DNA from 2 places in the Hyphomonas sp. J20-32 genome. Region 2 is predicted to be linked to the other one. Evidence: predicted binding sites of a transcription regulator. Region 2 holds the regulator's gene; the other holds the start of a gene.
The links. Region 2 encodes HrcA, which represses chaperone genes, less so after heat shock. Its sites were predicted from a motif close to GTTAGCANTCNNCNNNGNNGANTGCTAAC; they were not measured.
Positions count from the first base shown of each region.

Region 1 (11,771 bases), 1.5 Mb from region 2:
CCGGTCGACCCGCACCGGGAGCTGCGCGCACGCAAGCTGGACATCCTGGAAGAGAACCTGATCGCGCGGATCGAGGCAGTCACCGAGGTGGTCGCGCCTCTCGACATGGCCCTCAACATGGAGCCGGGTGTCCTGTCAGGCGACGAGGAGGCTGTTGCAGATAGCAACTAGGCCTTCGAGATCGGTTTCGTCGAATGCGTCGAGTTCAGTGGAATCCACATCCAGCACAGCCGCCAGTTCGCCTTCAGCGTTGAACACCGGCACGACGACTTCCGAATTCGACGCCGAATCGCAGGCGATATGGCCCGGGAACGCGTGCACGTCCGGCACGATCACCGGTTCGCCCGTAGCCGCGACATGGCCACAGACGCCCTTGCCGAACGGTATGCGCAGGCAGCCAAGCGTGCCCTGGTAGGGACCGACGACGAGTTCGCGCGCATTCAGCGGATCGACGACATAGAATCCGGTCCAGAAAAAGCGCGGGGCCATGGCCTGTGACAGGATGCAGGCAGCGGTCGCATAGCGTGCCGTCACGGAGGTTTCCCCGGCCACGACGCTGTCGATTTCCGCTTTCAGGTCGCGATAGTGCTCAGCCTTGTCCATGTTCCGCCTCATCTCTGCCGTGGAGCGGCTATATCGGATGGATGCCCCCAAGGGGCAATAGGGCGTTGAAGCGGCGTGCAACCTCTGGAATAGTCTGGCGGACGCGCAGGCAAACGGGGTGCTTGAGGCAGGAGGGTCGAAACGTGAGCTTGCCGATCCGGATGGGAGCGCTGTTCGTACTCACCTGCGCGCTGGTATCGCCTGTCGGCTGGGCGCAGCACACGCTGGAACCGATCAACGCACACGATGACGATTATGTCGCGGATGAAGACTACGGCCCGCAAACCGATCTGCAGGAGCTGGATGCTGCCCATGCCGCCTATCTGGAAAAACCTGACCTGCAGCTGAAGCGACCTGAACATGACGCGCCGCCACCGGATTTCGATCCACCAAATCCGCCGCCGCGCTGGCTGAAGGCCATTTTTGATTTCCTTGGCCATCTCGGGCCGCTGCTCCAGGTCCTGTTCTGGGCGGCGATTCTGGCGGTGGTTGCAGGCGTTCTCTATTTCCTGTTCGGCGAGGCGATCCGCGTGCGGTTCGGCAAGTCCGGCAAGGGCAAGGGGGACAATCCCGACGATGTTCTGGTCGACCTGAGGCCGGACGCCCATGCGGCACGCTCGCTGCTGGACGAGGCCGACGCGCTGGCGCGGGCGGGCAAGTTCGCCGAGGCGGTGCACCTTCTGCTGTTCCGGTCGATCGACGATATCCAGCAACGGCTGGAAGGCGGCGTGCCGCGCTCGCTGACGGCGCGGGAGATTGGCGGGCTGGGTAATCTGCCCGACCGGGCGAAACGCGGCCTCGGCCCGATTATCGCGATCGTCGAGCACAGTTTCTTCGGCGGACGCGACGTGGATGAGACGGGATGGAGGACAGCGCGCGACTCCTATGAGCAGTTTGCCTTCGGCGAGGCCTGGGCATGAGCGACAAGACCGGCAACTCGCCCTTTGCGGCGCGCACGGTGGCCGTGCTGCTGACAATCGCGATTGTGTCCTTCGGCGCGGTGATGGTTCTGGCCGGCTGGGCGCCGGAACTGCGCGACCGCAATCATGCGGGCGACCATCCGTTTTCAACATCCGCGCTCGGGTTCAATGGAATCGTGCAGCTGCTGGAAGACCAGAATTACCCGGTCGAAGTCTCGCGGCTGGAACACCGGCTTGAAGGCCGCGACTGGGGTCTCATGATCGTCACCCTGTCGCCTTGGGGCATGGCCAGAAAACTGCAGGACATCACGCTGCAACCGACCACACTGATCGTTCTGCCGAAATGGACCGGCACGACTGACCCGTTCAATGCAAGGCGCCAGCGCGATACGCGCTTCATGCAGGCGCGCCGCCTGAACGACTTGCTGAGCGAGTTGAATATTGATGGGGAGATCGGCCGGATCGATGTGCCAGGCCGGACCGATACGCCGTTCGGCGACATGGCGTTGAAGCCGGACCTGAAGATGCAGGTCATTCGGTCGACGTCACTGGTGCCGATCGCGGAGACAAATGACGGCATCCTGCTCGGCAAGCTGGACGACCAGGACATCTACATCCTTGCCGACCCGGACATGCTGAACACGTTCGGTCTGGCCGAGCGGGAGAATGCGCGGTTCGCCGTGCAGCTGATGGACTGGCTGCGCTATGACGAAACCGAGCCGATCATTTTCGACGCGACGCTGCATGGTTTTGTCCGTTCGGAAAACCTGTTGCAGATGGTGTTCGACATTCCCTTCATTGGTGCAACGCTGGCGGCACTGGCCGCTGCCATCCTGCTCGGCTGGGCAGCCTTGGTCCGGTTCGGCCCGACCGCGCGCGAGGACCGGGTGATCGCGCTGGGCAAGCAGGCGCTGGTCGACAATTCGGCGGGCCTGTTCACGATGGCGCGGCGGGAGACACGCCTTGCGCCGGGCTACCTGACCATGATGCGGCGGCGGGTTGCGCGCGAGATCGCGGCACCGAAAACCATGACCGAAACGCAATTGTCCGCCCTGTTCGACCGGCTGGGGCCGGAAGAGCAATCGGGCAAGACATTCTCACAAATCGAACGCGGCCTTCGCACGGCATCCGCCAGTCGCGAAGAGCTGATGAACAAGGCCCGCGAACTGTATCGCTGGCGACGCGACATTCTCAGGAGAGGCACGCATGAACGTAAGTGACATCAAAGAGCTCGCGGGAAGGATTCGCGGCGAAGTACGCAAGGCAGTGATCGGCCAGGACGTGACGGTCGACATTTTGCTGACGGCGCTGTTTTCGTCCGGGCACGTATTGCTGGAAGGCCCGCCTGGAACGGCGAAGACGCTGCTGGCACAATGTTTCGCCAAATCCATCTCGCTGGATTTCGGACGTATCCAGTTCACGCCGGACCTGATGCCGGGCGACGTGCTGGGCACCAACCTGTTCAACTTCCAGACCAATGAATTCAGCCTGACCAAGGGACCGATCTTCACCGACCTGCTTCTGGCCGACGAGATCAACCGGACGCCGCCGAAGACGCAGGCCGCCCTGCTGGAGGCGATGCAGGAGCGGAAGGTGACGATTGACGGTGATTCCTATCCGCTGAATCCGCGCTTCACCGTGATCGCGACGCAGAACCCGATCGAGCAGCAGGGCACCTATCCCCTGCCCGAAGCGCAACTGGACCGGTTCCTGTTCAAGCATACACTGGACTATCCGAGCCGCGAGGAAGAATTCGCCATCGTTGCTCAACACGGCACGCGAACCGGCATGAACACGCCTGCCTCGTTCGGCATCGAATCCGTGATCACCGCGTCAGACCTGGACACGGCGGTCGGGGTCGTTTCGCAGATCAAGCTGAAGGATGACATCATCTCGTATATTGTCGACCTGATCCGGGCGACGCGGGAAACCCCTGCGCTGGAAACCGGCGCGAGCCCGCGAGCGGCCGCAGCCCTTGCCACCGCTGCGCGGGCGCGCGCTGCAATCGACGGGCGCGATTTTGTCATTCCGGACGATGTGAAGACGCTGGCCCTGCCGGCCCTTCGCCATCGCATCCTGTTGTCACCAGCCGCCGAGATCGAGGGCAAGACCACGGACGAGACGCTGGCCGGCATCGTCGAGCAGACGGCGGCGCCCCGTTGATTTCGCCGACGCCTCGCGCGATCTTCCTGATGCTGCTCGGCGTGCCGCTGATGCTGGCCATCGCACTGATGGCCCCAGCGCTGTGGACTGTCTCGGCGGGCTGGATTGTCGGCGTTGGCGCGCTGATCCTGCTGGACGCCATGATGGGCGCGTCATTGCGGGCCTATGACGTGGACATGGGACCGCCTGCCCTTCTCTATGTCGGAGGGAGCGATCCTCTGCCGGTCGTTCTGGGCTTTGCAAATGGTGCGTTGCCGCAGCGCATTCGGGTGCAGCTGGAAACGAACGATATTCTCGAGAGCATTCCTGCCAAGGGCCTGCGCGGCTGGGAAGGCCGGGAAAGGCCGTATGAATTTACCCTCACACCGAAACGGCGCGGCATGGCAAAGCTTGTGCGCCTGTGGAGCCGCTGGAACGGACCGCTGGGACTCATACAGAAACGGCACATATTGCAGCTGGATCACGAGATCGTGGTGACGCCGAACATTCGCTGGGTGAAGGATGAGGCGATCCGCCTGTTCTCGCGCGACGCCGCCTTCGGCATCAAGACCCAGATCGAGCGGGGCGACGGCAGCGAGTTCGATGCCCTGCGTGAATTTGCAAGCGGCATGGACCGGCGGGCGATTGACTGGAAACATTCGGCCCGGCACCGCCTGTTGCTGGCCAAGGAATTCCGGACAGAACGCAACCACAATATTGTCTTCGCGTTCGATACGGGGCGGCTGATGAGCGAACCGCTGGGCGGGGTGCCGAAGATCGACCGGGCGATCAATGCCGGGCTGCTCCTCTCCTATGTTTCGTTGCGTCACGGCGACCGGACAATGTTCTATGGTTTCGACTCGCGACCCGGCCTGACGACCGGATTCCTGAGCGGGCCACGCGGGTTTCCCAAGGCGCAGGGCATGGCAGCGAACCTCGACTATTCGACCGAGGAGACGAATTACACGCTGGCCCTGTCAACGCTGGCCAGCCGCCTGGAGCGGCGCAGCCTGATCATCATCTTTTCGGATTTTGTCGACACGATTTCCGCTGAACTCATGCTGGAGAACGTGAAGCGGCTGACCGAACGCCACCTGATCCTGTTCGCGACGTTCGAGGACGAAGCCTTGTCGGGCCTGGTGGACGCCCCGCCGGAGACGACCGAGGACGTGACCCGCGCGGTGATTGCCGACGGGATGCTGGCGGAGCGGGACATTGTCCTGCGCCGCCTGCAGCGGATGGGCGTACAGGTCATCGAGACGAAACCGGAAGCGTTCGGCGGGGAACTGATTTCGCGCTACCTGCAGATCAAGCAGAGGGACCTGCTATGAGCGACATGCTCAAATCCTATCGCTTCCGGGAAGAGCGCGAGTCCGACTGGCGCAAGCTGGACCTGATCCTGACCCGGGCGGAGAACAGGGGCGTCAAGGGCCTGAGCGACGAGGAAATGACCGCTTTGCCCCGGCTCTACCGGCAGGCTGTGTCCTCCCTGTCCGTGGCGAAATCCATCTCGCTGGACCAGAACGTCGTCACTTACCTGGAGAGCCTGTGCACACGGGCCTATTTCTTTGTCTACGGCGCACGGACCACGCTGGGCGAGCGGATGATGGACTTCCTGCGCCGGGGCTGGCCGCGGGCGGTGCGCGGCGCGGTGGGGCCGACACTGCTGTCTTTCCTGTTCCTGTTCGGCGGCATCGGGCTCGCCTTTGTCCTCTGCCTGCAGGACATGGAATGGTTCTGGACCTTCCATGGCGAGAACATGATGGATGGGCGCAACCCGGATGCGACGGTGGAATACCTGCGTTCGACGATCTACACGCAGGACGGAGAAAACGGGCAAAGCGAGCTGGCCGCATTTTCCAGTTTCCTGTTCAACAACAATGCGCAGATCTCGCTGTTTGCCTTCGCGCTCGGCTTTGCCTTCGGCGTGCCGACTGCCTGGCTGCTGCTGTACAATGGCGTGACCATCGGATCGCTCTATGCCGTCTTCTGGCAGAAGGGGCTGGGATACGAGTTCACCGGCTGGCTGATGATCCATGGCGTGACCGAATTGTTCGCCATCATTCTGGCCGGCGCGGCGGGATTCGTGATTGGCGGAGCGGTTGCGTTTCCGGGGCAGAAGACGCGGATCGCCTCGGCGCGGGCCTCCGGGCAACAGGCCGCGACAATGGCCATGGGCTGTGTGATCATGCTCGTCATCGCAGCCCTGCTGGAAGGCTTCGGGCGGCAGATGATCAATTCCGATACGGTGCGCTACACGATTGCGGCGATCAGCCTGTTCCTGTGGTGCGCCTATTTCTACCTGCCTCGCGCGGAGCGTGAGCTATGACCAACACGCCCGCCCCTGCCCGTCCGGGCATCAGCATGGAAGCGGCCCAGCGCCGCCGGGCGCGGCTGGCCGAACAGATGCGCGTCGGCAAGATGATGCGCACGCTGGTGACGCCGGAAGGCGCGGAGATCCGGCTGAAGCTTGCCAGCGTGGCCGAGCGCGCCGGGGCCTTGCTCATCGACCTCGCCATCCAGTGGGCCGTGCTGCTCGTCGTCTGGTTCGGCTTTGCCTACATGGCCGCCGGGATGGGGTTCGATCAAATGCAGATCGCCTTTTCCTTCGTGCTGGTCTTCCATTTTTTCCTCCGGAACTTCTATTTCGTTTTCTTCGAGATCGGCCGGAAGGCGGCGACACCGGGCAAGCGGGCCCTGGGCCTGAGGGTGGCCGCGCGCGATGGCGGACGGCTGAATGCAGACGCGGTGCTGGCGCGCAATTTCATGCGGGAGATCGAGATCGGCCTGCCGCTGCAATTCGTGTTCATGGGAGGCGACCGGGTCGGGGCCTGGATCGCCCTGCTCGGGCTGGCCTGGTCAGGTGTGTTCGTCTTCTTTCCCTTCTTCAACAAGGACAAGATGCGGGTGGGCGACCTGCTGGCCGGCACATGGGTGATCAAGGCGCCCAAGGCGCAGCTGATGAGCGACATCGTGGCGGCGGTGGCATCGCCCGAACAAGGCGCGCGCTTCGCCTTCACGACCGCGCAGGTGGACGCCTACGGCATCCATGAACTGCATGTCCTGGAGGACGTGCTGAGGCAGTCGACACCCGAGATCAAGCAGCAGGTGGCCGAACGCATCCGCGCCAAGGTGGGCTGGGAGCGCGGCACGGGCGAGACCGACCTTGCCTTCCTGGAGGCCTATTACGCGGCCCTGCGCAAGCGGCTCGAACAGCGCATGTTGCTGGGCGAGCGCAAGAGCGACAAATATGATGTGGGGCGGTGACGTATCGCCGTGGGTTTCGCTGCCTTTGAACGCTCATCCTGAGCGAAGTCGAAGGATAGGGCGCAGGCGAATTCTGCTCTCCCCGGGCCCGTCCTTCGACTTCGCTCAGGATGAGCCCTTCTCGTCACTCGACCTGGGGTGGGTAAGCCTGTAGAATTTGCCTTTCTCGTGAACAGGCGGGGCGGTTCGAGAGCGAGAGAGTTGTTTCAGCCCGTCCCAGTCTTCCGCGATGAAGGCCAGCTTCTTGGCGCGGGTCCAGCCTTTCATTTGGCGTTCGAAAGCGATCGCTTCGGTCGGGTGTTCAAACTCACCGGCCCAAGCCAGCGTCACAGGACGTCGGTGATAGGTGTAGGCTGTTTTGGAAACGCCTTCATTGTGGTCCCAGATGCGCGCGGCAACATCCTCTCCCCGGTGCGACCCGACATAGAGGCGTCCATCAGCACATTCGAGAACATAGACCCAAATTCGCATACACACCGATATAGCGCTCATGCTGAGCGAAGTCGAAGCACGGGCGCGGGACGCACGCATGGGGTTCCATCGCACGGGGCTCGTCCTTCGACTTCGCTCAGGATGAGTCCCTGAGTTGGCCTGTGTTTGGCTTTAGCCCGGTTCGGGCGGGGGCTGGAGTTTGTAGAAGGCGGCGTCGTTGAAGAAGCGGAGGTCGGCTTTGACTTCGGGCAAGAGCCGCTTGGGAGCGATGCCGGGGATTTTCAGGAAGGCGAGCGAGACCGGGCGCGGATGGCCTCTGGCCTTGCGCCTTGCAGTCCAGCGGGCGAAGCGTTTGGCGTGGGCGTCAGGCTGGTCGATGACAGCCTGCAGGGCGCGGATGCGGGCGAGCAGGGGCGCGCTGGTTTTCGGCTGCGGCACGCGCACGGGCTTTGGCGGCTTCGGCGGTTCGTTGAAGAAGCGGATGCGCGGGCCATTATTCTTCGGGCCGGGGCCGAGGGGTTCGGTGAAGCGGAACCGGGGAATCGCGGCCCCCACCTTCGCAGGAGAGGCGGGCGTCATGCTTGCCGGGATCGACTGGCCTGAGGCCCCGGCTTTCGCCGGGGACACGGAAAGCGTCATGTCGGGCGCCATCAGGTAGAGTAGGCGCCGTGCCATGGCTTCGGCAGGTTTGAGGACGAGCAGCGCCTTGGCGGCAAGGCCACGCGGCAGGGGGATCGCGTCGATCCCCAGGATGTGCCGCGCGATGGCCACGAGGCTGGCAATGCGCAGCCAGCCTTCCGGCGCGAGATGGTCGATATCCTGTTGGTCGAGCGGAAACATGGGCCCCATCATGCCACAGATCTGGCGGGGGCGGAGAGACGGGTCCTTTTCCTACAGCCTGTCCTTTACCCAGTCGCGGGTGAGGAAGCCGTCGATCAGGTCGCAGACGAGGCCGAGTTCGACGAGGGCGGTGGCGAAGCGGTCCGGGTCGGCAAGCGGTTTGAAGATGGAACCGGCCTCGAACTGGTTGGGCGCCTCCAGGGCGATGGTCATGTGACCGTCCTCGAAAATGCCGCGCAGCTTTCCGCCGGAGAAGTGGCGCTCAAGCGCGATCAGCCGCTCCATCCGGTCCGGTGTCAGCAGGGCGCGGGCTTCGACCTGGTCGGTGGAATAGACCGTGAAGGCCCGGTCGAGTTCTGCGGAGACGAGGCTGACTTTCTGCAATTCCTTCGCCGCCTTGCCGCGCTTCCACCAGCGCGAGCGGGCCATGAGCGTGCGGCCATGGAAGAGACCCGGGTATTGGACGTGGAAGAGGAGGCCCTGGAACACCGTGCCGCCATTGTCGCCGGAGGTTTCGAGCTTCGCCTCGACGAGGGAAAAGGCGGCGCCTGCCCGCTCGCCCTTGATGAGGTCTTCGAAATGGCGGGAATCGTGGCCCGGCAACAGGCTGGCATCCTCCAGCACATCATAGGCGGGGGTCGGGCATTCGGGGCCTGTGGCATCCGACGCGCCGAAGCTGGCTGTGCCGAAGGGCGTGGTGATGCGGGTCTGGCTGCGGCGCTTGCGCTTGCCGGTCTTGCGGCCGGGCGTGCCGTAGCGAGCCTGGTGGGCCTTGGCCGCGGCGATGAGGCTGCGATAGTTGGTGACACTGGACACGTCGGGCGCGAGGGTTTCATAGGTGAAGCCGAAGCATTGGCAGGCAGCGCCGAGGACGAGCTCCTTGGTGGCGGACTTCATGGCGTAGATGCGCAGCCAGTCCATACCGGCGACCAGGATGATGGAAATCGGAGTTCCGAAGACCAGAACAATCGTCCATGCCCCGAACAGGAACGGCCGCATCACGCCAAAAACGAGCAGGAGCAGCCAGGGAATCACCGCCGCGACGGCTGTCTTGCGCCAGACCTTGCGAATGGTCTCGCGGCGCTCGGATTCGCGGGCATGGAGGGCGGGCGCCAGCGTCTCGGCCCAGATGCGCGGGCCGTGGGCGAATTCCGGCCGCTTCGGGGCGATGGCCTCAAGGCTCGGCACGTTTACGGGGCTGCCCGCTGCATCATATTCGATCCGCGCCATGCCGCGCCCCCTTTTACCTGCCTGATTCCATAGCATTGACGGGCGCTTGGTGAATAAAAAATTCACGGTCCGGCTGTTGACGGCGCCCCTGGCCACACCTATTTCCGCTGCACCGTTAGCAGTCTGGGCAGGTGAGTGCTAATTCTCGCCCTGCCCCAGCGCTGACGCGACAGATTCAACCCCAGAACCTACGTAGAAAAGCGAGAGGCTCAATCATGAAACTTCGTCCCCTCCACGACCGCGTCGTCGTGCGCCGCGTCAAGGAAGAAGAAAAGTCCAAGGGCGGGATCATCATTCCCGATACCGCCAAGGAAAAACCCCAGGAAGGCGTTGTTGTCGCCGTAGGCGCAGGCCTGCTTGATGACGCCGGCAAGCGCATCCCGCTCGACGTGAAAGCGAAAGACCGCGTCCTGTTCGGCAAATGGTCCGGCACGGAAGTCACCGTCGAAGGCGAAGAGCTGCTGATCATGAAAGAGAGCGACATCATGGGCGTTCTGGAGACCAAATAGTCTCCGCCCTGTCGCAATTTCCTGAATTTTCAACCTATTCAAAGAGGTAACTCACTATGGCTGCCAAACACGTTGTTTTCGGCTCCGAAGCCCGCGAGAAGATGCTCAAGGGCGTCGATGTTCTCGCCAACGCAGTGAAAGTCACGCTCGGCCCGAAAGGCCGTAACGTGGTGATCGAAAAATCCTTCGGCGCACCGCGCTCCACGAAGGACGGCGTCACCGTCGCAAAAGAAATCGAGCTTGAAGACAAGCTGGAGAACATGGGCGCACAAATGCTGCGCGAAGTCGCTTCCAAGGCCAACGATGTTGCCGGTGACGGCACGACGACCGCTACGGTCCTCGGCCAGGCCATCGTTCGCGAAGGCATGAAACGCGTTGCCGCTGGCATGAACCCAATGGACCTGAAGCGCGGTATCGAGAAAGCCGCTGCCGAAGTCGTCCGCGACCTCGCCCACCACGCCAAGAAGGTAAAAACCAACGAAGAGATCGCCCAGGTTGGCACGATCTCGGCGAACGGTGACACCGAAGTCGGCGCGATGATCGCAGAAGCGATGGCGAAAGTCGGCAATGAAGGCGTCATCACGGTTGAAGAAGCCAAGTCGCTGGAAACCGAACTCGAAGTCGTCGAAGGCATGCAGTTCGACCGCGGCTACCTGTCGCCTTACTTCATCACCAATGCTGACAAGATGATCACCGAACAGGAAGATGTCCTCATCCTTCTGCACGAGTCGAAACTGTCTTCGCTCCAGCCAATGCTTCCGATCCTCGAAGCCGTTGTCCAGAGCCAGAAGCCACTCCTGATCATCGCTGAAGACGTTGATGGCGAAGCCCTTGCCACGCTGGTCGTGAACAAGCTGCGCGGCGGCCTCAAGATCGCTGCTGTGAAGGCACCGGGTTTCGGCGACCGTCGCAAGGCCATGCTGCAGGACATCGCTGTCCTGACAGGCGGCCAGGTCATCTCCGAAGACCTCGGCATCAAGCTGGAAAACGTCGGCATGGAAATGCTCGGCAAAGCCAAGCGCGTGTCGATCACGAAAGACGACACGACCATTGTCGACGGTGGCGGCAAGAAGAAAGACATCGAAGCACGCGTCGCACAGATCCGTGCCCAGATCGAAGACACGTCGTCGGACTATGACCGTGAGAAACTGCAGGAACGCCTGGCGAAACTCGCTGGCGGTGTTGCCGTGATCAAGGTTGGCGGTGCGACTGAAGTCGAAGTGAAAGAGAAGAAAGACCGTGTCGACGACGCGCTGAACGCAACGCGCGCAGCTGTTGAAGAAGGCATTGTTCCTGGTGGCGGCGTGGCCCTGCTGCGTGCTTCCAAGAACATCGACGTTGTTGGCATCAATGACGACGAAAAAGCCGGCATCGACATCGTCCGCAAGGCGCTCGAAGCTCCGCTTCGCCAGATCGTCGAGAACGCAGGCGTTGAGGGATCGGTTGTCGTCAACACGATCCTCGCCAACAAGTCTCGCTCGTACGGCTTCAACGCCCAGACCGAAGAATATGGCGACCTGGTTGCCATGGGCGTCATCGACCCTGTGAAAGTGGTTCGCTCTGCCCTACAGAACGCATCCTCGGTTGCAGCCCTGCTGATCACAACGGAAGCTGCAATTGTTGAAGCTCCGAAGAAGGAATCAGCCGGCGGCGGTGGCGGCATGCCTGACATGGGCGGCATGGGCGGCATGGGCTTCTAGTCCAGGCGCCAAGCCAACCAATACGAACAGACGGCCCTCCGGAAACGGGGGGCCGTTTTTCGTTTGCCATTTGGGCGGGGTCACGATCCGCCCGCCAGAACAGATGCCAGGTATCCGCTAGCGGGTAC
Region 1 covers NZ_CM147873.1:2,603,055-2,614,825, forward strand. Annotated here, with positions in the region: gene AC0L7I_RS12665 (carboxylesterase/lipase family protein) at 1-171, shown strand, start outside; gene AC0L7I_RS12670 (GAF domain-containing protein) at 136-603, opposite strand; gene AC0L7I_RS12675 (hypothetical protein) at 747-1,523, shown strand; gene AC0L7I_RS12680 (DUF4350 domain-containing protein) at 1,520-2,743, shown strand; gene AC0L7I_RS12685 (AAA family ATPase) at 2,730-3,686, shown strand; gene AC0L7I_RS12690 (DUF58 domain-containing protein) at 3,683-4,996, shown strand; gene AC0L7I_RS12695 (stage II sporulation protein M) at 4,993-5,994, shown strand; gene AC0L7I_RS12700 (RDD family protein) at 5,991-6,932, shown strand; gene AC0L7I_RS12705 (GIY-YIG nuclease family protein) at 7,038-7,403, opposite strand; gene AC0L7I_RS12710 (hypothetical protein) at 7,536-8,216, opposite strand; gene AC0L7I_RS12715 (DUF3137 domain-containing protein) at 8,256-9,434, opposite strand; gene groES (co-chaperone GroES) at 9,650-9,943, shown strand; gene groL (chaperonin GroEL) at 10,000-11,643, shown strand; gene AC0L7I_RS12730 (hypothetical protein) at 11,771-11,771, opposite strand, start outside.
Region 1: the regulator HrcA is predicted to act here: its motif matches at 9,549-9,577, upstream of groES (co-chaperone GroES).

Region 2 (11,771 bases):
CGCAACCTACGCGAGATCGTGACCGGCCTTGGCGGACCGGGCAATGGCGCGGCGATGGAGAGCGGCTTCGACATCACCGTCGCCTCCGAGATCATGGCGATCCTCTGCCTCGCGACCGATGCGACCGATCTTGAGCAACGCCTCGACCGCATCATCGTCGGCTATCGCCGCGACCGCACCGCCGTCACCTGCGCAGACATCAAGGCAACAGGCGCGATGATGGCTTTGCTCAAGGACGCGCTGTTGCCCAACCTCGTCCAGACGCTGGAGAACAATCCCTGCCTCATCCATGGCGGCCCGTTCGCCAATATCGCGCATGGCTGCAATTCGGTGATTGCGACGAAGGCCGCCCTCAAGATGGCCGACTATGTCGTGACCGAAGCCGGGTTTGGCGCAGACCTTGGTGCGGAAAAATTCTTCGACATCAAATGCCGTCAGTCGGGCCTCCAGCCTGATGCGGCCGTGCTCGTCGCCACGGTCAAGGCGCTCAAGATGCATGGCGGCCTCGCCAAGGACCAACTCGGTATCGAAAACCTCGATGCCCTCAAGGCGGGCTTTTCAAATCTCGGGCGTCACATCGAAAACCTGCAGCAATTCGGCCTGCCGGTAGTCGTCGCCATCAACCGGTTCACCCAGGATACGCCTGCCGAGATCGCCGCGATCGAAGCCTTCTGCGCCAAGGCCGGCGTGCCCGTCGCGCTCTGCACGCATTGGGCCGATGGCGGCGCCGGCGCCGAAGCCCTCGCCCGGATCGTGACGGCGACGCTTGCGGAGAAACCCTCAGACTTCCGAACGCTCTATCCGGATGCGACACCCCTCTTCGACAAGATCGAGACCGTCGCCAAGCGGATCTATCGCGCCGATCATGTCGAAGCGCCGCGCGCCGTGCGCGACCAGCTGGCGCGCTGGGAGGCCGACGGCTTCGGCCACCTGCCCGTCTGCATCGCCAAGACGCAGTACAGTTTTTCCACGGATCCCGCCCTGACCGGCGCTCCTGAGGGCCATACTGTGCGCCTGCGCGAAGTGCGCCTGTCGGCCGGGGCAGGCTTTGTAGTCGCAATTTGCGGGGACATCATGACCATGCCCGGCCTGCCCCGCCACCCGGCTGCCGAGACCATCCATCTCAATGCCGACGGCCTGATCGAAGGCCTGTTCTGAGCACCCACCCCAACGGGCTAGTCCTTCGACTTCGCTTAGGATGAGCGCTTCAGACAGGCGTTGACTCATATTAGCAAAAACGCTAATTAGCGTATATGCAAAACACCATCTTCAAGGCCCTGGCTCATCCGGCGCGCCGACAGGTCCTCGCCCTCCTGCGCAAGGGTCCGCGCCTGGCGGGTGACCTTGCGGCGGAATTCGAGTTCGAGCTGGCCGACCATGAGCCGGCATCTGGCCGTGCTGAAGGATGCCGACCTGATCACGGCCGAGCGCCAGGGCAACCAGATCCTCTACCGTGTGAACACGAGTGTGCTCGAAGATGCCGCCACGGCCCTGCTTGGCCTGATCGGCAGCGACAATGGCGACGACGAGCTGAAGGAGGCCGCAGAATGAAACCCTATATCCGTACCGGACTGGCTTGGGCCGCGGTCATGGTCGCCGTGTCGTGCGGCATTGTCATATATGCAAGCGGTTTGCTGCCCGAGAGCAACCAGATTCCGCTTCATTTCGGCGCTGATGGCATGCCGGACCGGTTCGGCAACAAGTCTGACGCCCTGATGGTCCTGTGGCTGTTGCCCTGCGTGACAGCGGCGATTTCCGCGATCCTGGCGGTAGCGCCCTTTCTGGATCCGCGAAAACAGAACGTGGCGGTCGGACGCAAGGCCTATCTCGTCACCTGGATCGCCGTGACGACGCTGATGACCCTGGTGACCGCAGGCGTTGCCTTCGGCATGGTGAAAGGCGCCGGTCAGCCTTTTGACACATCGGGCATGGTGCGCTGGATCATTGCGGGCACCGCTATCCTGTTCATCGTCATGGGCAATTACCTGCCCAAGACGCGGTCGAGTTTCATCTTCGGTGTGCGCACGCCCTGGACCCTGTCATCTGATATCGCATGGGAAAAAACCCACCGCCTTGCCGGTCCGCTTTTCATCATTGCAGGCGTCCTGGGCCTGATTGGCGCGTTCGTCTTCAGCGGCCTCTTCCTCGCCCTGCAATTGACCGCGCTGGTACTGAGCGTCGTGCTCGTCCTGTTCGTCTACTCCTATTTCGCCTGGCGCAGCGCTGATGACCGCGACGATGGGACGAACCTCACTGTCTGAACCCCTATTGTACAGGGGCCACGGCGCCCCTAATCAATACACATGCCCCTGACGCCCGACAGCCAGTCCCTGATGCAGCGCCTCGACCAGCGCTCGCGCGACATCTTCAAGCAGATCGTCGAAGGCTACCTGACGACCGGCGAACCGGTCGGCTCGCGCACCCTGTCGAAGGGCGTGATCGCGCTCTCGCCGGCGTCTATCCGCAATGTCATGGCCGACCTGACCGATCTCGGCCTGCTCGATGCCCCGCATGTTTCTGCGGGCCGCGCTCCCACCCATCGCGGCCTTCGCCTGTTCGTCGACGGCTTCCTAGAAATCGGCGAGCCGTCCAGCAGCGACAAGCGCGAGATCGACGAGCGCCTGCGCGGCGCAGGCGGCGACCTGCAGGCCGTGCTCGGCGAAGCATCGAACATCCTGTCCGGCCTGACCGGCGGGGCAGGGCTCGTGGCCTCGCCTTCGCGCGAAACAGCGGTCCGCCACGTTGAATTCGTGCCTTTGGCCAGCGGCGAAGCGCTGTGCGTTCTGGTCACCGAGGATGGCGACATCGAGAACCGGCTGGTCAAGGTTCCGGACGGCCTGCCTGCCACGACACTGATCGAGGCCGGCAACTATCTCTCCACCCGCATGAAAGGCCGCACGCTGGCCGAAGCCGCCGTCGACGTGCGCGAGGAGATCAGGTCGCACAGGGCCGCACTGGATGCGACGGCGGCGTCCCTTGTCGAAGCCGGCCTCGTCCAGTGGAGCGGAGACGCACCGGGGCGGGGCCGCTCGCTGATCATACGCGGCCGCGCCAACCTGCTCGAAGACGCCAAGGCAGCCGAAGACCTGGATCGTGTACGCCAACTGTTCAACGAGCTTGAACGCCAGCAAAGCCTGCTCGATATCCTCGATACGACACGTGAGGCCGATGGCGTGCGCCTGTTCATCGGTGCGGAGAACCAGCTTTTTCCGCTCTCGGGTTCAAGTGTGATCGTGGCCCCCTATATGGGCGGGGCGAAACATGTCATTGGCGCGCTTGGCGTGATCGGCCCGACACGGCTGAACTATGCCCGCGTCATACCGATGGTGGATTATACCGCAAAGGTGATCGGCGAAATCCTCGCCGCCCGGCGCGCAAAGGATGGGAAGTGATGAACGACGAGACCAAGACCGGCCAGAACGCCGACATCGATCCAAACGCCTCACGGGCAGAGCTGAAATCAGCCGCCGACGAGATGCTCAAGAACGCCCGCGCCCAGGCGGCCGAAAGCATGGAAGCCGAGGCTGACTCGGAAATCTCGCCGGAACAGGAAGCGATGCGCCTGAAGATCGAGGCCGAGGAACTGCGCGAGCAGTTGCTGCGCACACTGGCCGATCTCGACAATACGCGCAAACGCGCCGAACGGCAGGTCTCCGATGCCCGCGTCTACGCCATCGAACGTTTCGCCGGTGACCTGCTCAGCGTCTCCGACAACCTGGCCCGCGCCCTTGCCGCCCTGCCGGATGACGACCGCGCCAACCTGTCTGATGCCGGCAACAACCTGCTCAGCGGCATCGAGATGACCGCCAAGGAACTGGAAACCGCGCTCGGCCGCCATGGCGTCAAACCCATCGACGCCGCGCCCGGATCGGCCTTCGACCCGAACCTGCACCAAGCCGTGGCCCAAGTGCCGTCAGAGCATCCATCCGGCACCATCGCCTCGCTGTTCCAGCCCGGCTGGAAAATCGGCGACCGCACATTGCGCGCCGCGATGGTGGCGGTGAGCGCGGGGAACGCGAACTAAAATAGTTGCCGGCGGCACCTACGCCTTGACGAAAACGTCGCTGCCGATCCGTGTGGCAGCCCAGAGGAATTCGGCTTCGTTTTCCTCCTTCACGTCAGCGCCGTGCAGGAATTGCGCCTCGATCCGGGGATTGCCTTTCTCGCCCGTCATCTGGCCGACCCATGCGATGACCGTTCCGTACTTTTCGTAGCTGCACGTGAACGCGATCCGGTCGCCATTGGCCCAGCCGACAACCGGCACTTTCATCACGCCCTCGTCGGCAACACCGGAATTGAAGGTTCCCGATAGCGACGCGCCATCCTGTTTCAGTTCAAGCACCGATTTGCGCGCGCTGACCCATTTTCCCGAAAATCCCACCACGTATCCTCCCGATTGAAACAAACGCATCGCGCCCGCATGGCGCGGGCCGTTGCAACCTGCTTCAACTATCGGGCATCCGCCGCCAGCCGGGCTTGACCTCAATCAACCTGGCCCGGACGCACCAGTTTCCACGCCGTCACCGTGCCCGGCTGCCAGTTCGGGACAATCACGGTGTCGCCGAATATCTTGAGGTCGTTCTGGAAGGTTGGCGTTTCGTCGCCTGTCGTATCAAGCAGGGTCGTCACGGCGCCGTCGTCAGCCACATAATGGACCTGCCCGGGCCATGACGAGACAAGGTATCCCCCGCCCGGCACGAGGCCGATACCATCCGCATTGCTCATGCCGGTCGCGATCTCGGCGATGGTTCCGTCGGAGGTGACGCTGAACAGCGACCCTGTCTCCATGGTCGAAACCAGCAGTCGGTCGCCATCCCCCAGAACGCCATTGATGCCGCCGAAGCGCGCGTCCTCGAGCCAGAGCGTGGCCACTCCATCCTTGATGCGGTGAATACGACCCGTGCCGGAATCGGAAACATAGACAGCGCCATTCCATGCGGTAACGCCATTGAGGAAGACGGCGCCGTCGACCGGAATCTTCTTCCCAAGGCCGCCCTTCCCGGCATCGAACACCATCACGGCGTCGATGTCGGAGGCATAAAGCTTGCCGCCCTGGATCGCGAGGCCCTTCGGCCCGTTGGTCTTCGATGCCCAATACATCTCGATCAGCTCGCCGTCGGGCGATATCATGGAGATGAAACCGTCGCCGTTCTTCGCGTCGCCGTCATCAATCCCGACATTCGAGACGAGATAGTTCCCGTCCGGCGCGCGGACCACGCTTTCCGGCGCCGAGAACCCGTCAGCGATCCAGAGCGGTTCAAGCGTCGGGACAGCCGCAATCCTTGCCGGTGCCGCCGCGCAGGCGGCCAGGATGGCGAAAGCAGGAAAGGCGAGAAAGCGCAGCATAGGTCATGTCTCCCTGGATGGTCGTGTCCGCCATCTGGTGGGCGGTTGGGTCCACTATGCCGATATCCGTCTACAGGACCAGCCCGGCCGCCTCCGCCTGGTCAATATCGTCGATACGCAGGAGCACGCCGCAGGCATCGTCGCGGGCCTTGATCCGGTTCATGTCCCGTTTGGGCGTGCTTTCAAATGCGCGAAGCGCGTCCACCGCGCCGCAGAGGCCCTTGCCTTCAACCAGTGCCATGAAGCGCTCCGGCGTATGCGTGCCATAGGGCGAAATCAGCCGGTACAGGCCGTCGCTCATCAAGCAGATCATGTCCCCCGCTTCCACGGCCATTTCCAGCGTCTTAAGGTTCGCGGCCGCGCGCGGGTCAAGACCGAAACAGGTGCGATTGCCATTTGAGCGCCGCCGGTCGTTCTGCAGGTGCGCAAGCCGTTCTTCCGGAGACACGGCCAGCAGGCGACGGGCCGTCACGGTTTCATCGTCCGCCTTGCCCGGCGACCCGATCACCGTCACGCCAGCGCCGCGCCGCAACAGCGCCATGCAGTCGCCAAGCCAGGCAAACTCGGCCCGGCCATTGGCAACATGCATCCACATGCCGGATGCAATGGGCCGGGCTTCGCCGGGCAGGTCGTCAAGCGGGATGCGGGTTTCCTTTTCCGCACGGGCGCGAACGTCTGTCAGGACTTCCGCAAAATGGGTTTCCGGCGTGTCGCCGGGAGACGGCGGCGCCATCAGGCGCGTGCTGAGCGCTGCGGCGATCCATGCCGCGCCGCTCTCGGCCTCCGGGAAGGGCTTCAGGTCTGTGACATCGGTTGCCCCGTCGAGCGCCCATGCTGTCCCGGCAGCCTCGTCAAAGCCGAACCGGTCGTCGCCCGTCCTGCCAGGCGTGCCGGGATCGTTCACGGTCTCCAAAACCGACACGCGCGAGGCAATGAGTCCCGAGACTCCGGACATTTCATCACCCATGGGGACGCCCTCGCAGCTGTGTCGTTTGGGTGATGATGCTCCGATGGCGCCACTGCGGCAACCGGCAGGCCCCGTCAAATCGCCCATTTCGGGTTGCAATTCGGTAATGGCTGCGAGAATGGCTTTCACGACTGTGTTGATACTGGTTAAACCCCGTGTAAAAGCGCCGCATCACCCCTTGAGCGGGGGGATCGGCTCACCATATCGCATCTGAACAGGCGAACGGCTTTAAATTCCGTCCCCGCCGTCTCATATGAACCCTTGAGAGCCACTGGCTTCCGGGGCTGCTGAGCAGACCGAACCCAAACAAGGCCCGTGGCGGCTAACAGAAGAGAGACATGCAATGAGCAAGATTATCGGTATCGACCTTGGGACCACGAACTCCTGCGTCGCCGTCATGGAAGGCGGAACGGCGAAAGTCATCGAAAACGCCGAAGGCCAGCGCACCACGCCGTCCGTCGTCGCCTTTACGGAAAGCGGCGAACGCCTGATCGGGCAGCCTGCCAAGCGCCAGGCTGTCACCAACCCCGATTTCACCTATTACGCCATCAAGCGCCTGATCGGCCGCACGTACAACGATCCCACCGCCCAGAAAGACAAGGCCATGTCGCCCTTCGGCATCGTCGAAGGCAAGGCAGGCGATGCCTGGGTCAAGGGTCGCGACCAGGACTATTCCCCGCAGGAAATTTCCGCCTTCATTCTCACCAAGATGAAGGAAACGGCTGAAGACTATCTCGGCACGCCGGTGACACAGGCCGTCATCACGGTGCCTGCCTACTTCAACGACGCCCAGCGTCAGGCCACGAAAGACGCCGGCAAGATTGCCGGCCTTGAAGTCCTGCGCATCATCAACGAGCCGACGGCTGCAGCCCTCGCCTACGGTCTCGACAAGGGTGAGAACAAGACAATCGCCGTGTACGACCTTGGTGGTGGTACATTCGACGTCTCGCTGCTCGAAATCGGTGACGGCGTGTTCGAAGTGCTCTCGACCAATGGTGACACGTTCCTCGGCGGTGAAGACTTCGATCTTCGCATCGTCGACTTCCTCGCTGGCGAGTTCAAGAAGGATCAGGGCATCGACCTGAAGGCCGACAAGCTCGCGCTCCAGCGCCTCAAGGAAGAAGCCGAGAAAGCCAAGAAGGAACTGTCGTCTGCCAACCAGTACGAGGTGAACCTGCCCTTCATCACCGCTGATGCGACCGGCCCGAAACACCTCAATATCAAACTGACCCGCGCCAAGCTGGAAAGCCTTGTCGAAGACCTCGTCAAGCGCACCATCGATCCGTGCCAGAAGGCCCTGAAAGATGCCGGCAAGACCGCGTCTGACATTGATGAAGTCGTCCTCGTCGGCGGCATGACCCGCATGCCCGCCGTGCAGGAAGCGGTGAAGAAATTCTTCAATCGCGAGCCCCACAAGGGCGTGAACCCGGATGAAGTCGTGGCGCTTGGCGCAGCGATCCAGGGCGGCGTGCTGCAAGGCGACGTGAAGGACGTGGTCCTGCTCGACGTGACCCCGCTCTCGCTCGGCATCGAAACGCTGGGCGGCGTGTTCACGCGTCTCATCGACCGCAACACGACGATCCCGACCAAGAAAAGCCAGATCTTCTCGACCGCTGACGACAATCAGGGTGCTGTGACGATCAAGGTCGCCCAGGGCGAGCGCGAAATGGCCGCTGACAACAAGCAGCTCGGCCAGTTCAATCTCGAAGGCATCCCGCCGGCCCCGCGCGGCCTGCCGCAAATCGAGGTCACGTTCGACATCGACGCCAACGGCATCGTGTCAGTCTCGGCCAAGGACAAGGCCACCGGCAAGGAACAGCAGATCACCATCCAGGCGGATGGCGGCCTGACGGACGAGGACATCAAGAAAATGATGGCCGACGCCGAAGCCAATGCCGGCGCCGACAAGGCCCGTCGTGAGCTCGTCGAAGCCAAGAACAATTCCGAAGCGCTGATTCACCAGACTGAAAAGCAGGTGGAAGAGCATGGCGACAAGGTCTCTGCTGAAGTGAAAGCCGAAATCGAAAAAGCCGTTGAAGAGCTGAAAGCCGCGCGTGAAACCGACAATGTCGGTGACATACAGGCCAAGCACCAGGCCCTGATGACCGCCGCCATGAAGCTTGGCGAGGCGATCTATGCCAACCAGCAGGAAGCTGAGGCCCATGCGGATGCATCCGCTGATGCGGCAGCCGACAGCGACGATGTCGTCGATGCCGACTTCGAGGAAGTCGACGACGCCAAGAGCGCCTGACCCCTTTGAATCCCCCAGAATCGAAAAACCCGCCGGAGCGATCCGGCGGGTTTTTTATTGTTCGTTGGCGTCAATTGGCGCGGCGGGCCGGCAGAACGGCGTCGCAGAAGCGCGCGCCCAGATAGTTGCCACGCTGCCAGCGCTTCTCGCAGGCGCGCGTCACCGGCACCCCCGTATTGGAATTGGTGATCACAAGATGAAACCTGTCCGGTACCCGCCAGGCCTCCTGCACTTGCAGCTTCACACCCAGCTCGGACATGTCGCGGATCATCGCATCGAACGAGCTGGACTTCTCGTTGATGACGATGCGGCCCGCCTTGAGCACGCGTTGACGGCGGACGCGCCGCTGCTCTTCACCCGTCGGAGGCCCGGCAAAATCAGCTCTGGATGCAAACTTGTCGGCCATAGGCAAACCAATCCACGCGGCCGCCGGACGATTCCGGCGGGACACGCTTCTTGTCGATGCCGCATGGTTAACAGATCGCGAAAGCGACTGCCTACATCGTCACCACGACCTTGCCCATCGCCTTGCGATCCATCAGCTCGCGGATCGCGTCTGCGGCCTTGTCGATCGGGTAGGAACTCGAGACGTGCGGGCGGATCTTGCCCTCGGCATACAGCTTGAACATGTCGGCGCAATTGGCGGCATGGCCTTTCGGGTTTCGTGCCACGGCAGCGCCCCAGAAAACGCCGCGAATGTCGCAGCTTTTCAGCAGGGTCAGGTTCAGCGGGATTTTCGGGATACCGGCCGGGAAGCCGATCACGAGATAGCGCCCCTCCCAGTTCATCGCGCGAACGCTTGGCTCGGCATAGTCGCCGCCGACCGCATCATAGATGATGTCCACGCCGCCGCCACCGGCTTCCTTGATGTCTTCGGAGAGTTGTTTCTGCTGGGCCCGGTCCAGGCTGCCCGTCGGATAGATCAGGCCCTTGTCAGCGCCCTTGGACAGGCAGAAATCCACCTTTTCCTGTGTTGAGCAGGCCGCGATGACCGTGAGGCCCATCGCCTTGCCCAGCTCGACGGCAGCAATGCCGACGCCGCCAGCTGCGCCAAGCACAAGCAGGGTCTCGCCCGGTTTCGGATCGCCCCGGTCCTTCAGGGCATAATAGCTCGTGCCATAGGTCAGGATGAACGCCGAGGCCTCGTCGAAGGGCATGGTGTCCGGAATTTTCATCACGCCGTGCGCGGCGGCCACCGCATATTCGGCCATGCCGCCACTGCCGGTCGATCCCAGCACCCGGTCACCCGGTTTCACATGGGTCACGCCCTCGCCGACGGCCTTGACGATGCCAGCCACTTCGCCGCCCGGGCTGAACGGCCGTGGCGGCTTGAACTGGTAGAGATCCTGGATCATCAGCACGTCGGGAAAGTTCACCCCGCAGGCCTTCACCTCGATCAGGACCTGATTCTTGCCGGCTTCCGGCATGGCGACATCCTCGACCACGAGTGTTTCCGGCCCGCCCACTTCTTTTGACAGCACAGCTTTCATGTTCCGGCTTTCCTTACCTTGTTGTTTCTTCTGCCAGAAGGTAGCGGTGTGGCTGGCATAATCCAAGTGTGACGTAAGGGAGATCGGCAGAATGGCGAGCAAATGGGCCCTCGTCCTGCACGGCGGCGCCGGGCCAATCTTCGGCCAGGACTATTCGGCGCAGGAAAAACACATCGCAAGCCTCCTGAAGGATGGCGGCAAGCGGCTCGCCAATGGTGACGCGGCCCTTGATGTGGTCGAATCCCTGGTCGCAGCGATGGAGGCATCCGGCCTCTACCTTGCCGGCAAGGGCGCCGCCCCGAACACGGCGGACGAATATGAACTCGATGCCGCAATCATGGATGGTCGCACGCGCAATGCCGGGGCTGTCGGGGCCATTCAAGGCGTGCGCAGCCCGATTGCGGCCGCCCGGCTTGTCATGGAACGCACCCCCAATGTCTTCCTCGTGGGCGCAGGCGCCAAACGCCTGACCGATGCGGCCGGTCTTGCCACAATCGACGACCCGGATGCCTATTATGAGCCGATCGACGAGCGCACCCGCCAGGTCGGGGCGCCGGATGTCGGCACGGTCGGCGCCGTCGCCCTCGACCTTTATGGTGATATGTCCGCCGCGACCTCGACCGCCGGGATCATGAACAAGACGCCGGGCCGCGTCGGCGACACGCCGGTGATCGGCGCCGGCACCTGGGCCGATGAACGTTGCGCCATTTCCTGCACCGGGCTCGGCGAATATTTCATCCGCGCCAATGCCGCCGCTGACGTTTCCGCCCGCATCCGCTATGGCGGGTCCGGTCTCGAGCCTGCCGTTCAGGGCGCTCTGAACGACGTCAAACGCCTCGGCGGCGAAGGCGGCATGATCGCCGTCTCGGCCAATGGCGACATGACCGCCTTGTTCAATTCAGGCGGCATGAAGCGCGGCATGACCGATTCCGATGGCCGGTTCGAGGTCGCGACGTTCCTGTGACACCGCTGTTCTGGATATTGCTGGGGCTCGGCCTCTTCGCCTTCGTTCTGGCTGTGCAGATGCGGATGATCATTTCGGTCGCCCTGCGCCGCGCGCTTGCGGCCAGGTTCGGCGGCCTGCCGACTGACACGGCCTATCGCCTCGCCGTGGTCGACGCGGCCGCGCCCACACCTGTCAGCGAAGCCGCCCTGCACCTCGCCCAAACCTATCCCAATCCCCTCTCGCACCTGCGCCTCGCCCGGCGCACCTGCCTCATCGCGCCGCTCTTCATCCTGCTTGTCCTCGCAGCGGGGCGGCTCGTTCTCGGAGTAGTCTGACATGCGTGGATATTTCTCGATCGGTTCGGAACGCATTTCGAAGCCGATGAACCTCGGGGCCCTGATGCGCACGGCCAATGCCTTCGGAGCCAGTTACGTCTTCTCGATCGATGCAGACCACCGCCTGCGAGACGCCTATCAGGCCGACACATCGAAGTCCGCCGGACAGATCCCGTATTACCAATGGGAAACGATCGACGAGATGCAGATGCCAAGGGGCTGCCAACTGGTCGGGATCGAACTTACTGACGACGCAGTCATGCTGCCGACCTTCCGCCACCCGCCCCAGGCCGCCTACATTCTCGGCCCGGAAAAGGGAAACCTGTCAGACGAGACTCTCGCGCGTTGCGCCCATGTCGTGAAAATCCCCACCAAGTTCTGCATCAATGTCAGCCTGGCCGGGGCGCTCGTGATGTATGACCGCCACCTATCGATG
Region 2 covers NZ_CM147873.1:1,056,932-1,068,702, reverse strand. Annotated here, with positions in the region: gene AC0L7I_RS05350 (formate--tetrahydrofolate ligase) at 1-1,158, shown strand, start outside; gene AC0L7I_RS05345 (hypothetical protein) at 1,245-1,379, opposite strand; gene AC0L7I_RS05340 (hypothetical protein) at 1,378-1,551, shown strand; gene AC0L7I_RS05335 (SdpI family protein) at 1,548-2,261, shown strand; gene hrcA (heat-inducible transcriptional repressor HrcA) at 2,304-3,392, shown strand; gene AC0L7I_RS05325 (nucleotide exchange factor GrpE) at 3,392-4,024, shown strand; gene AC0L7I_RS05320 (avidin/streptavidin family protein) at 4,043-4,381, opposite strand; gene AC0L7I_RS05315 (SMP-30/gluconolactonase/LRE family protein) at 4,483-5,346, opposite strand; gene AC0L7I_RS05310 (protein phosphatase 2C domain-containing protein) at 5,417-6,313, opposite strand; gene dnaK (molecular chaperone DnaK) at 6,657-8,564, shown strand; gene AC0L7I_RS05300 (PilZ domain-containing protein) at 8,635-8,970, opposite strand; gene AC0L7I_RS05295 (NADPH:quinone oxidoreductase family protein) at 9,062-10,054, opposite strand; gene AC0L7I_RS05290 (isoaspartyl peptidase/L-asparaginase family protein) at 10,146-11,018, shown strand; gene AC0L7I_RS05285 (hypothetical protein) at 11,015-11,335, shown strand; gene AC0L7I_RS05280 (RNA methyltransferase) at 11,337-11,771, shown strand, end outside.